Regions from separate parts of the Acetobacterium sp. KB-1 genome, predicted to be linked through region 3. Evidence: riboswitches for the same ligand, from Rfam matches in the RefSeq annotation. Region 3 holds a riboswitch; each other region holds the start of a gene.

Region 1 (4,322 bases), 1.4 Mb from region 3:
GCTCTCAGCCACTGATTAAAGCCGTCAATGCCGATCGGCATTGCAAAATGATAGGGTATTTCAAACATCTCCGCCATCCATTTTGCCAAACACAGACCGTGTCTGGAAAAAACAAGATTCAGCTCAGCTTCTGCTGCCGTTTTAAAGGAACCCAGACTCTCATAGCCGAGAAAGTTCACCGCATAACCCAGCGACGTCAGGCAGGTTTCAATTTCATCAAAGTGTTGCCTTTTCCCAAACAAAAATGGATTATAGCCAATAATATTGAGCCGTTTTTTTCGGTTTTCAACTTTTTTTAACGTTGCTTTGGCGATTTTTAACAAGGCCTTTGCTACCCCTTCTTCGGCCGTCTGAAAACCGTTGGTATCTATTGCACAGGTCATTTCAAATAGATCACAGGTCTGTAAAAAATGATCATTCATCCCGGTCATAAAGGTAACCGGTGTGCCAATGGATAGAAATAATTTTATATCTTTGGTTTGATGATTCATTTGAAAGCGCTTTGTAATGGCTTCACCGATCTCATTTGTGCAGCCATTAACCGCCTGCAAGTCATTAAATCGGGAAAAAATAAACGGATTGTGATTCAGTTTATCAATGGAACTAGGACAGTTTGCACAGCCGGAGCCCGTCATTAAAAACTGACAAACGGCCTCATCATCGGGGAATAAAGAAAGTACCCCCGTATAATCTGCGGCCAGCGGCGGTAATTCACAAACCGCTGCATTTTTTGATAAAACCAGTGGCCGGGTCTTGACAAAGTCCGCAATTTTTGTTGCAATCTTATCCAAACGTTGGGATGGACTGGTTTTTCGTTTCTCCATGGGACCACGCTTGAAAATCTCGACAGGTATCTGATGGGGATTATCAAGTCCCTCGATCATCGTATCAAAATCGGTTTGGCTGAGCAAATCGGGACATGAAACATAAAGAATAATACCCTGATAGCAGGCTTTTCGTAACGCCGCTTCAACAACGCCTTTGATTTTTTCCAGATAATCCCCAAAGGTATAATCCAATGCACGAATGGGAACGAGTTTGAGCTTGGACAACTGCCCACATTCCAAAGCCCTAAAATATAAAATACGGATACAAGTTGGCGGTCCGACGGCCACGACTAAGGTTTCCGGTATCGCAAAAATTCGTTTCGCCATTTCCATATCACCTAAATTATAGATCGACGTTTCAATGGTGATGCTACTCATCTGCTGATTTCCTGGTTCTTTGCGGAAACAAAATCAAAGAGGGCTTCCATTGCGTCGTCATCAAGGGGACGAGAGTCACTGGCAGGAACTTCGCAAAACAGATCCTTCCCCAAGGTCTTAATTACCTGTGAAAGGGGGGCCTGGGGATCGGCCTCAATCATGGTATTTCTTTGATACTCGGCCAGCTTGATCGCCTGGTTTTGTTCAATAGAGGCTATCAGACGGCTTTCGGTCATTTTGATAAAATGATCAACCACATCTTTATCGGTTTGGGACGAGTAGCGATTATGAATAAAGCCGCCAAATAGTTTTTTCTTCGGGGTTTCGTAGTGCGCGATACCCTTTAAAATATTATTGGCAGCGTACAACGACATAAATTCTGATGAGGTCACAATATAAACCGCATCAACACATTGCTTGCGCATGGGGATGGAAAAACCACCACAGACCACATCACCCAGCACATCATAGACAATCAGATCCCAGTCCATCGCAAAGACTTCCAGCTTTTCCAGGGTCTCGATCACCGCCGAAATGCCCATCCCGGCACAACCGACCCCCGGTTCCGGGCCGCCAGCTTCAACGCAAGTAACGCCATAAACTCCTTTATATAAAATATCTGCTTTATTCAGCTGATCTCCTTTTTCCTTGAGTGTTTTCAAGACGGTGGGAATCCGTCGCTTCATCAGAATCCGGGTCGAATCCGATTTCGGGTCACAGCCGATATGGAGAACCTTTTTCCCAGCTTTTGAAAGCGCTGCCGATACATTGGCGGCAATCGTCGATTTACCAATCCCTCCCTTGCCATAAAATGCGATCCGTTTTAGTTTTATCTTCATTTTTCCTCCAATAAAAAAACTCTTCTGAATTATTAGACAGAAGAGTTTATTATAAAAATAAATCCCTCACCCAATAATCCGTTAGGCTTGGTTATCACAAAATATAGAAGCATCCTGGCTTAAGATCATCGCCTGCTGTAACAACTTCCCAGAAATTTCTTTCCAGTGTTGATCAATTTACAGCGGCTCACTTTTACAGTGGCGGTACCGCATCGGACTTTAACCGATTTTCATACTACACTTTGTTATTCAATTAAGTCGTATTATATCACAAGAAAGAGGAGCAAACAATTCAGCGGTTCTTCTAATTTCCAATTGCCAGCTATCAATATTTTTGATAGTATAGGGCTAAACAAACAAGGAGGAAACCAATGATTTCACTACAAAATATGAAATATATGATCGAAATTTCAAGGCATCAATCAATTTCGGCGGCGGCTAAGGCCCTCTATATTTCCCAATCCACTTTATCCACTGCAATCAAAGAAGTCGAACAGAGTCTCGGAATTCTCCTGTTCAAGCGAAACAGCCGTGGGATTGAATTAACTTATGAAGGACAAGATTATCTAAACCATGCCAGAGATATCGTTGAGCAAGCCGACTATCTGGAACGACGTTATCAGCATCAGAAATCGATCCCGATGCGCTTTTCTGTCTCCACCCAGCGACTGCCCTTTTCGACCATGTCTTTTATCAAAATCGTTGATGAAATCGGCTTGGATCGCTATGATATTGCCATTCGGGAATGTCCAACCCATGAGGTCATCCACGACGTGGCCACCCGTCGCAGCGAAATCGGGGTTATGTGCATTAATGATCATTACCTGAATACGATGCAAAAACTTTTAGATACCAGCAATCTCTCCTTTCATATTCTGGGAAAAATCAAATCCTATGTTTTTATAAGAAAACTACATCCCCTCGCTAAGAAAGAATTGCTAACCCTTGATGACTTAAAACCATACCCTTTTGTCACCTATGATCAGGGTGATGACAATCTGCTTCATTTTTCTGAAGAAATTTTATTTAATGAAATCCTGGATAAAAACATTCATGTCATTGACCGTTGCACAAAAATCGCCCTGGTTCGTGGCACTGATTGTTTTAGCATCGGTCCAGATCTGACTAACAGCGATGGCGATAAGATGCACTCAAAACTAAATGAGATTCAGACGATCGAGTTTTGCGAAAGTGATCAAATTTTACACGCGGGTTATATTATGCGCAGGGAACATACCTTAAGTGATATTGGAATACGCTATATTACGACTTTAAAAGCGAAAATCAATGGACTAGAATGCAATTCTTACTGATGCAAAATAACTAAAAAGATCAAAAGGACAGATACTTGATCCCTTTGATCTTTTTTTATACACTTTGAGTTCTTCAGGCTTTTCTAATTCTAAACACCACTTTTTCTCCACAGTCCGGGCATTGGAGCGGGGCATCGGTAATCACACCTTTGCGAGCCGCATAGACAAAGGGAAACACTGCACTGAGTGCCATCATGCAGAAATTTCCACTCTTGTCCTTATCCAGCTGGGGTCCGTCAAAAATGACTTCATCCCCCGCCGAATATATCGGGCAACCCGATTCCTCAACTACCAGTTTTATTTTCTGTTCAATTACTTCCATGTTGTCCTTCCTCTATAACGCCAGTCGATACAGCGCTTCAATCTGTTCCAGGGTTGTACTTCTGGGATTAACCAGAATATTACCACTTTTCATGGCATCTACAGCCATCGCAGGGATCTTATCGACCGTGACGCCCACCTCACTTAGGGTTTTGGGAATCCCCAGTGCACAAGTTAAGCTACGGATCTCATCGACCAAAGTCTGAGACGTAAAATCCTCCCATCCTTCACCGCATTTAATCGCGTCATAAATTTTTTGATAACGTCCGGTATCGGCTAGGGCGTTATATTCCAGCACCGTTGGCAGCAGTATCGCATTGGCAACCCCATGAGGGACATCAAAATAACCGCCCAGGGGATGGGCCATCGCATGGACATTACCCAGCCGCGCCCAGGCAAAGGCGATCCCGGCAAACATGCTACCATAAAGCATATTGGCTGCTGCTTCTGGATTGGTTCGATCTGCCACAAACAAACGGATATTATTACCGATCAATTCCAAGGCTTTTTCAGCCATTGCATCAGAAAAAGGTGAAGCGGCCTTCGATAGATAAGCCTCAATGGCATGAACCAGAGCATCAATTCCGCAGGCTGCCGCCGTTTTTTCCGGGGTTGTCATAACTAAGGTTGGGTCCAGTACTGCA
Region 2 (4,322 bases), 450 kb from region 3:
GGGGTGTGTTACTGAAGATTTTGTTGAAGCGGTAGTGGAAAGAGAAAGAACCTTTCCGACCGGTTTACCCACAAAAATAGGGGTGGCGTTGCCCCATACTGAAGCGAAATATGTATTAAAAGAAAGTATTTCCATTGTGACGTTAAAAAACACCATTGTTTTTGCTGGCATGGGGAATCCCAAGGAAAGTATTTCGGTCCAGATAATTTTTTTACTGGCCATTAATAATCCTGAAAAACAACTAAAGATCTTACAGACGATCATTACCATTATTCAAAATGAAAAAATGTTACAAAAAATAAAAGATGCAAAAGAGCCGCAAATGATTTACAATCTTATTAAGACCTTTTTATAATCCGGTTACAGCATTTCAAAAGGAAAGTAGATATCAATGAATATTAAAATAGCACCCTCTATGCTCAGTGCAGATTTTTCTAATCTGGAACGGGATCTAAAAGAAGTTGAAAAAAATGGCGCCGATTATCTCCATGTGGATATTATGGATGGACATTTTGTGCCCAATATTACCATCGGTCCGGATCAGGTGGCGAGCCTGCGAAAGACCATAAAGATCCCCTTTGATGTTCACCTCATGATTAGCGAGCCGCTAAAATATATCGATCGGTTTGCTGATGCCGGAGCGGATATCATTACCGTTCATGTGGAGTCGGATGGGGAGATTAAGGACTGTATTGACGCCATTGTAAAAAAAGGGGTCAGACCCGGACTGGTGGTTTCTCCGGATACTTCTCTGGAGGTGATAAAGCCGTATCTTGATCACATTAGCATGATCCTGATTATGTGTGTCTATCCCGGTTTTGGCGGACAAAGCTATATTCCAGAAAGCACCGAAAAAATAAGCGCCTGTCGCCAAATGATTGGTAATCGAAATATTGATCTTCAGGTTGATGGGGGAATTAATTTTAACACCCTAAAAGAAGTAGTGGAAGCTGGGGCCAATGTCATTGTTTCCGGATCCTGCTTATTTAAAGGCGATATGAAAGAAAATTTAGGACAGTTCAAAAAAATCATCAAGGGATAAATTCTAAAATTCTAATTATTGAAAGAGGGAATTAACGATGAAACTTGTTTTAGTTGCGTGTGGAACTGCCCTGGCGACCTCGACTGTAGTTGCCAAAAAGATTGAACAGATTGCGCTGGAAAATGGGATTGCCTGTCAAACTGTTCAAGCCAAAGCGGTAGATGCCTTTAAAAAGTATCAAGAATTACATCCCGATGCGATTGTCTGTACCTGTCAACTGGAAGGGGACATTGATATTCCGGTGATTAATGGCCGCGCTTTTTTAACCGGGATTAATTTACAAAGTACCATTGACCAGTTGATTGAAATATTAAAAAAATAGAATTGACAATTGATAATAATTTAACGTATAATTTATTTAGGTTGGATCTAAAAACTAGAGGATAACAAATATTGATTTAAGATCAATAGAAAGGCCATGAAGGTTAAGTTTATTAATTTTCGTGGTTTTTTTTACAAAAAATTTAGTTATTTACCTAGCGTTTATGAATGACAACAGAGGTGTAAGTTAAAACAGAGTCTTGACATTTGTTTTGTTCTGATATATATTACCCAAAAATAATTAAATATTAACCAGGTGTCAGCTGTCATTAAAAAATGATAAGCTGGTGAAAAGGGAAGTTGGGTGTAAATCCCACGCGGTCCCGCCGCTGTAAGAGAAAAGTCACACCAGAAATGCCACAAATAGGCAGGATGTGATGTATTGAAACTTGAGCCAGAAGACCTGCCTGTTTATTGTCTTAATACTCTACGGAAGATAGAGGATGATTTTGTGCTGTGAAAAATACAAACTCACTGTCTTTTATGGATAGTGAGTTTTTTTATGGGCTCAAGGAAAAATCAATTGACATGATGTATGGAGTTAGAATATACTAACAAAATAAAAATCAAGGGGTGAATGCGTGGGAAAATATATTAGGAAGCGGTTAGTGCAGTTAATTCCAATACTGCTTGGTGTTAGTTTTATCACCTTTGCATTAATGTATCTTGCGCCTAGTGACCCCGCTGAAATGAAACTCTCAGCTCAGGGAACCGCAGTCAGCCAGGAGATCCTTGATGAAACAAGAGAAGAGATGGGATTAAACAAACCCTTTCTGGAACAATACCTGAGCTGGCTTTTAAATCTTTTAACAGGTGATATGGGGGTCTCTTATATTGATAATGTACCAGTTAGTCAAAAAATAGTAACGGCAATGCCCTCAACCATTATTCTGGCCGTCAGTTCGATGCTCTTAACGCTTTTAATTGCCATTCCGCTGGGGATTTTAGCAGCTATCCGGCAAAATCAATGGGTTGATTATAGCATTCGTTTTTTTACCTTTGTGGGCACCTCAATTCCCAACTTTTTTCTGGCATTGGTTCTGATTTATGTTTTTGCCATGCAATTAAACTGGTTGCCAGTGTTAGCAACAGGATCGATTCGAGGCTTGATTTTGCCCACCATTGCACTATCGACGGTGATGATCTCAAAATATATTCGTCAGATTCGCGCTGCCGTTCTGGAAGAACTAAATAAAGATTACGTGATGGGAGCCCGCTCCCGGGGGATTCAGGAAAATGTTATCTTGTATAAAAATGTATTAAGAAATTCGATGATCACGGTGGTAACCCTGATTGGTCTATCGATCGGGTCGCTTTTAGGCGGCGCAGCAGTGGTGGAAACCATCTTTGTCTGGCGGGGGTTGGGGAAAATGGTTGTTGATGCCATCGGCGCCCGAGATTATCCGGTGATTCAGGGTTTTGTGGTGTGGATGGCAATTATCTATGTTGTGGTTAATTTATTAACCGATTTATCCTATCATCTTTTAGATCCGCGGGTTAAAGAAGGGTGGGAAACCTAAAATGAAAAAAATAAAACTGCCAATGGATGCCGTTCATAAGCGTTTGTATTTTCTTTTCGGTGTTGTCCTGATTCTAATCGTTTTAAGTCTAGTAGCACCCTGGCTGTGTCCCCATGATCCAAATTTAACCGATTTAAAATTGGCGAAGCAACCGCCCTCGTCAGAATATCCTTTTGGTACCGATAGTTATGGCCGATGTGTTTTTTCAAGAGTGTTAATGGGTGCCAAGGTTTCCATCTTTGCTTCCCTGGCATTAGTAATGGGGACCTTTATCTTTGGAACGGCCTATGGGGTGGTTTGCGGATATTATGGCGGAAAGGTTGACCGGGCACTGATGGGTGTGGTTGATATATTGTTGGCTTTTCCGGATATGATTCTGGCCATTGCGGTAGCGGGTATTTTAGGTGGTGGTCTGATCAATGCCATGATTGCCCTGGCGGTGACCGGCTGGACCCAGTATGCACGATTAGCCCGGGGCAGTGTCATGGTAGTAAAGTCTGAGGTTTATATTCAAGCCGCCAGGATTTCCGGAAACAGTCATTCCCGGATCATGTGGCGGCATATGTTACCGAATATTTCAGGACCCTTAATTGTTACGGCAACCCTGCAAATTGGTGGAATGATGATGGGCATCGCCGGATTGTCCTTTCTAGGAATCGGCGTGCAGATTCCCCAGGCCGAGTGGGGCTCAATGATCAATGAAGGCCGTAGTCTGATGCAGACGGCCCCTTGGATTATTCTCTACCCAGGGGTAGTTATGTTGGTAGCGGTGATGATTTTTAATCTTCTCGGTGATACAGTTCGGGATTTATTAGAACCCAAACAACAAACGATCTAAAACCAGCTACTGGTTTTAAATAAAAATAAAAAGGAGTGAATATGAAAAGAAAAGTATTGATCATGTTGTTGTCATTGATATTAATGGTTGCTGTTTTAGCAGGGTGTGGAAACAGTGAAACCGGAAGCTCGGGAGAAAAACATCTGGTTTGGGGTGAGACACAGGCGGTGAGCTCGCTTGATCCGGCTGTCGATTGGCAGGGTTGGTTTACTGTCCGTTATGCTATTTCAGAGACCCTCTTTAAATTGGACATGGAGCTGGTACCAGAGCCGTGGTTGGCGGAGTCTTATGAAAATGTGGATACCAATACCTGGAAAATTACCATTAAGGATAAGGTCACCTTTTCTAACGGCGACCCGTTAACCGCCGAGATGGTTGTAAACAACTTAAAACGGGTTGGCAGTACCAATAAACGAGCCGCTGCATTTGGCGAAGCCGCTTATGTTGTGGCGGGCAATGTTATAACAATCACAACGGCCAGTCCGTTTCCTACCCTGATTAATGAATTGTGTGATCCTTATACGTCGATTATTGATCTGGATAAAACCGCAGATCTTGATAAGGCACCGATTGGAACCGGTCCCTATGTGGTCGCAGATTT
Region 3 (4,322 bases):
CGGTTTGGCAATTAAGACCACCTGTGAAGATCTCATTAAGCGAGGGGAAGATAATAAGATTTTAATTGTCCTCAGCGACGGCCGCCCCAACGACATTAAGGTGGGAAAGGGTCAGGTTAATAGTTTAACCCAGGCCTATCGGGGTCGGGTGGCTATTTCTGACACCGCCCGGGAAGTTCGAACGGCCCGCCAACAGGGTATTATGGTACTGGGGGTCTTCACCGGAAAAGAGCAGGATCTGATGGCTGAAAAGCTGATCTATGGCAAGGATTTTGCCTATATTAAAGACATTAACCGCTTTGCTGATTTGGTTATTAAGTATTTAAAGCAAATTATTGTAAGTTAAAAAATAAAACCGCTAAGCATCAACTGCTTGATGTCTTAGCGGTTTTTTTGGTACTATTTTGTTATCCTATAATTGTTATCCTCCGCCATAAAAAGATCAAACCGTTTTGTAATAAGATCGATTGACGCTCCTGATTGATAAAACGATGGGAAACGCTTATAGCGTATAGGAAATAATAATATTTTCGTCCAACGCGCGGAAGGTAAAGCTTTCGGTGATAAACAGTTTGACATTTTCTTTATCATAAGATTCAAAACCGATGGCAAAATCCTGTCCGATGGTCAGTTCAAAGTTTGGATTATCATAAGGGATCAGAAAAGCGCCATCAAGAACGGTGCTTAATAGTATTTTTCCACCAATGAGGGCTTCGATCTGTTTAATCAGCGGATACCCATGAGAGCTTATATTGAGACGATTATAAGCCACCTCACCAACAATTAATACAAAGGGACCGGCTTCAAATTTTTCTCTTAGTGTAACCAGGCCTTTTGAGATTGCTTCCATAATTTGGGAGTCTGTTTTACCAAAGGGTATTTTTTCATTAACGGTTACCGATTCCAGACCTTTAATCTGACCAGCTTCAAAGCCTTTATACACGACCGTTTCTTCAAACTCGGCAATTCTTTGGACAGCTTCTTCCAGATTAGTTAAATCAATATCCTTGGCACCACGCGTCAGGTTATCCATCTCCCAACGGTTTAAGGTGAAGCTTATTCTTGCTTCAACAAGTGGTTTGATCTTGAAAACACCGGTTTTAACAAGGTTTTCATCGTCATTAATTAATTCGAGTCGACCTTCCGATACGCTAGTAAAATCAAGACCTTTCGGTCCATTTACCGTGACGGCCTTTCTTGCTGTTAATCGACTTTTTAACACGGCTTCCGCTCGGCCATCAATTTCGCTCCAGGCGAGTTGAGTTAAGGGTGCGATTTCTCTTTTTAACATTTTTTCCTCCTTGATTAATGCGCGTTATTTTTTTAAATCACCGATATGGATACCGGATATATTTACAGACTCGGGTGCCGCTTCATTTTCTTCGGCTTCCAGAATTGAACCATCGACAAACAGGTACGTTCGCAGTTCTTCATCCCATTTGTCCATATTTCGTCTTAACCATTCAATGGCCATGCAGGCGTGTTCAATTTCTTCGTCCCGGTTATGCGCCATAATTCCTTTTAATTCAGGATCACTCGTTGCTGCCACGCGTTGGTTATACCAATCAACAGCTTCTAATTCTTCTTTTAAACTATTGATGGCCCGAGTGATGTTCATCGTTTTTTCATCTAATAATTCAATTGGTTCATGATACTGTGCCATAAAATTTCCTCCTACCTTCTAAATATTGGATATATAATAATTATACCCAAATGATTGTAGACTAACAGGATTTATGTTATCTTTGCAAAAAATTGTTAGTTTAAGTGAAAGCGATTAAGATTTTTAAAGAATCAATGTGTATTGTATCAATGGGTAGATAGCAGGCGCTAATGCTAAAAAAGATCATCCTGATTACGCTCAGGAAATTACTATGATCGGTCAGAATAAACCCTTGCCAAAAAATACGTTTTAGATTAGTATAGAGTCAAACCATGACAGAAGGAATGCGGTGGGAATCCGCAACAGTTTCTTTGCTACTGTAAGGCGATCATGGGTGCAGGTGGTCATTGGGTTATCCGAGAAGGCCGTTTGCAACAAGCCCCGCCAAGTCAGGATATTTCCAAATGGTTAAGATGTTTGAAGCTTCAAAGAAGGCTACAACGTGTGAGACCATTTAGAAATACAGGATTTGGAGAAATTTTTTCCCTTATCTGGACAAAAATATGGCACACATTTTGTAAACCTTTTAAAAAGGTTTTTTTAGCTTTTTGTAGATGTCGAGAAAGAGGAAGAGATGGAAAAAATTAGGATAATAGAGTTACCGGTTGATGTCAATATGCCGATGCTGATGAAAAAAATGAAATTAACATGTGATTCACCAGTTTATGATGAATACCAAAATGCGGTGGAGCTTTTAAGAAACCAGATAAAACCGATGGCGATCATTAAAGCCTGTCCGGTTGAGACGTTTTCGAAGCATTTAGTTGTGATGGATGGGATTAAGTACAAGAGCAAAACCCTTCATTATTTGTTAAAAGACCACGAACAGGTGTTTTTGTATTTGTTGACAATCGGTGAAATGCCAACAAAGCTTCACCAGATTGAACATTATTTTTTGCAGTCGCTTAAGTTGCCAATTATGTATGGTGCCATGAAGCACTTGAAAGCGGCAGTTCGGGAAGACAATCATCTTAAGCAGGTGGGAATAGCGAATCCCGGTCTGATCCAGGATTGGGCAATTCAGGATAGCAAAGCTATTTTTGACAGCTTTGGCAGTGCCTCCCTGCAGATCGGACTAAAGATGGGTAAAGGCTACATTATGCGTCCTGTCTACAGTTCTTCCGGGATTCTCTTTGATGATTTTCAAAATTATTGCGATTGTGCAGCGTGCAGCATCGATGGCTGCATTGCCAGAGAGGAAAAGATGACGGACGACGAAAAAAAGATGGCAAGTGTTGGGTGAAGGCAAACAGCGCGCGATCTTTTATAGAAGTGCCATTTGCGACAAAATTGTGATAAAATAGAAGACAAAACGACAAAGGATAATGACAATGCAAATCAATCGATTGCTAGAAATGGTCTATATTTTATTTGAAAAGAAAAAGATAACGGCGAGCGAATTAGCCGACTACTTTGAAGTGTCTCAGCGTACCATTTACCGGGATGTGGAGTCTCTAAGTGCGGCTGGGATTCCTGTTTATGCTGAAAAAGGTAAGGGTGGAGGAATTCGGCTGCTGGATAACTACGTGATTAAAAAATCACTGCTTTCAGAAAAGGAACAGGTCAATCTGCTGGCATCGCTACAGGGGATGAATGTGCTAAACGGACCGGAGGTCGATCCGGTGCTGAGAAAACTGGCGACCCTGTTTGAAAAAAAAGATGCCGACTGGATTGAAGTCGACTTTTCCCATTGGGGCGGTGATAGCGATGAACGGGAAAAATTTAATGTGCTGAAAAACGCCATCCTTGAAAAAAACAGAATTGCTTTTGACTACTTTAGTGCGACCGGAGAAAAGACCGGGCGCACTATTGAACCGCTAAAGCTCTTGTTTAAGGGGCAGTCCTGGTATGTTTATGGATTCTGTTTAAGTAAAGAGGCGTTGCGCTTTTTCAAGGTCAGTCGGATCAGGCAGCTCCGGCAGTTATCGGAGGCTTTTTCCCGGACCCTGCCGGAGGGCCCTGTTTTTGAAAAACCGGAGATAAGCGCTTCCCAAATCAGGTTGATCCTGAGAATTGACGCGAGCATGGCGTTTCGGATCTATGATGAATTTGATCCGGCCGCGATCACAAAAAATCAGGATGGGTCCTTTGTGGTAGCGAGCCGCTTGCCCGAGGATGGCTGGGTGTATGGCTATATTCTTTCTTATGGTGATGCTGCTGAGGTGTTAGAACCCCAGTGGTTGCGGGAGGCAATTAAGAAAAAATTGGAAGATGGTCTTAAAAAATATCTTTAATATGACATTAGGTGTCAGGTTAAAGGGTGTATACTGAATTTATTAATAAGTTAGAAAGAGGTATACACAAATGGATTATGAATTGGTACAACTAACAGAAAAGCAAGTGGCGGGGCTGAAAATACGCACCAGTAATACCGATCCCCAGATGGTTGAAAAAATTGGTGCCACCTGGCAGCGTTTTTATGGGGAAGGAATTGAAGCCTCCCTGACCGGCAGAAAAAATGAGAAATGTATTGGTCTTTATACCAATTATGAAAATGGTGTGGCCGGCACTTATGACGTGGTGGTTGGTTGTGAAGTTGATGCTGCAGCTTCGCAATCAGAGCGGGTTGAAACCGTAAGCATTGCACCTGGTAACTATGCAAAATTTGTTGTCCATGGTGATGTGCAGCAGGCCGTTGGCGACTTATGGGTGAAGCTTT

Evidence for each region. A riboswitch is a leader RNA that binds a small molecule or an ion and turns the genes downstream of it on or off. The one in region 3 is predicted to bind cobalamin.
Region 1: linked by a shared signal. The riboswitch ahead of DOZ58_RS03695 (AAA family ATPase) and the one ahead of DOZ58_RS10200 (hypothetical protein) in region 3 are both predicted to bind cobalamin.
Region 2: linked by a shared signal. The riboswitch ahead of nikB (nickel ABC transporter permease) and the one ahead of DOZ58_RS10200 (hypothetical protein) in region 3 are both predicted to bind cobalamin.

The regions. Positions count from the first base shown of each region.
Region 1 is NZ_CP030040.1:786,468-790,789, forward strand. Features, by position in the region: gene DOZ58_RS03690 (nitrogenase component 1) at 1-1,205, opposite strand, end outside; gene DOZ58_RS03695 (AAA family ATPase) at 1,202-2,044, opposite strand; cobalamin riboswitch at 2,133-2,313, opposite strand; gene DOZ58_RS03700 (LysR family transcriptional regulator) at 2,416-3,357, shown strand; gene DOZ58_RS03705 (TIGR04076 family protein) at 3,431-3,679, opposite strand; gene DOZ58_RS03710 (iron-containing alcohol dehydrogenase) at 3,692-4,322, opposite strand, start outside.
Region 2 is NZ_CP030040.1:2,653,434-2,657,755, reverse strand. Features, by position in the region: gene DOZ58_RS12275 (PTS sugar transporter subunit IIA) at 1-355, shown strand, start outside; gene rpe (ribulose-phosphate 3-epimerase) at 392-1,042, shown strand; gene DOZ58_RS12265 (PTS sugar transporter subunit IIB) at 1,080-1,364, shown strand; cobalamin riboswitch at 1,601-1,789, shown strand; gene nikB (nickel ABC transporter permease) at 1,945-2,883, shown strand; gene nikC (nickel transporter permease) at 2,885-3,721, shown strand; gene DOZ58_RS12250 (ABC transporter substrate-binding protein) at 3,763-4,322, shown strand, end outside.
Region 3 is NZ_CP030040.1:2,201,636-2,205,957, reverse strand. Features, by position in the region: gene DOZ58_RS10215 (nitric oxide reductase activation-like protein) at 1-346, shown strand, start outside; gene DOZ58_RS10210 (family 1 encapsulin nanocompartment shell protein) at 503-1,291, opposite strand; gene DOZ58_RS10205 (encapsulin-associated ferritin-like protein) at 1,316-1,663, opposite strand; cobalamin riboswitch at 1,897-2,083, shown strand; gene DOZ58_RS10200 (hypothetical protein) at 2,238-2,906, shown strand; gene DOZ58_RS10195 (YafY family protein) at 2,995-3,897, shown strand; gene DOZ58_RS10190 (GyrI-like domain-containing protein) at 3,968-4,322, shown strand, end outside.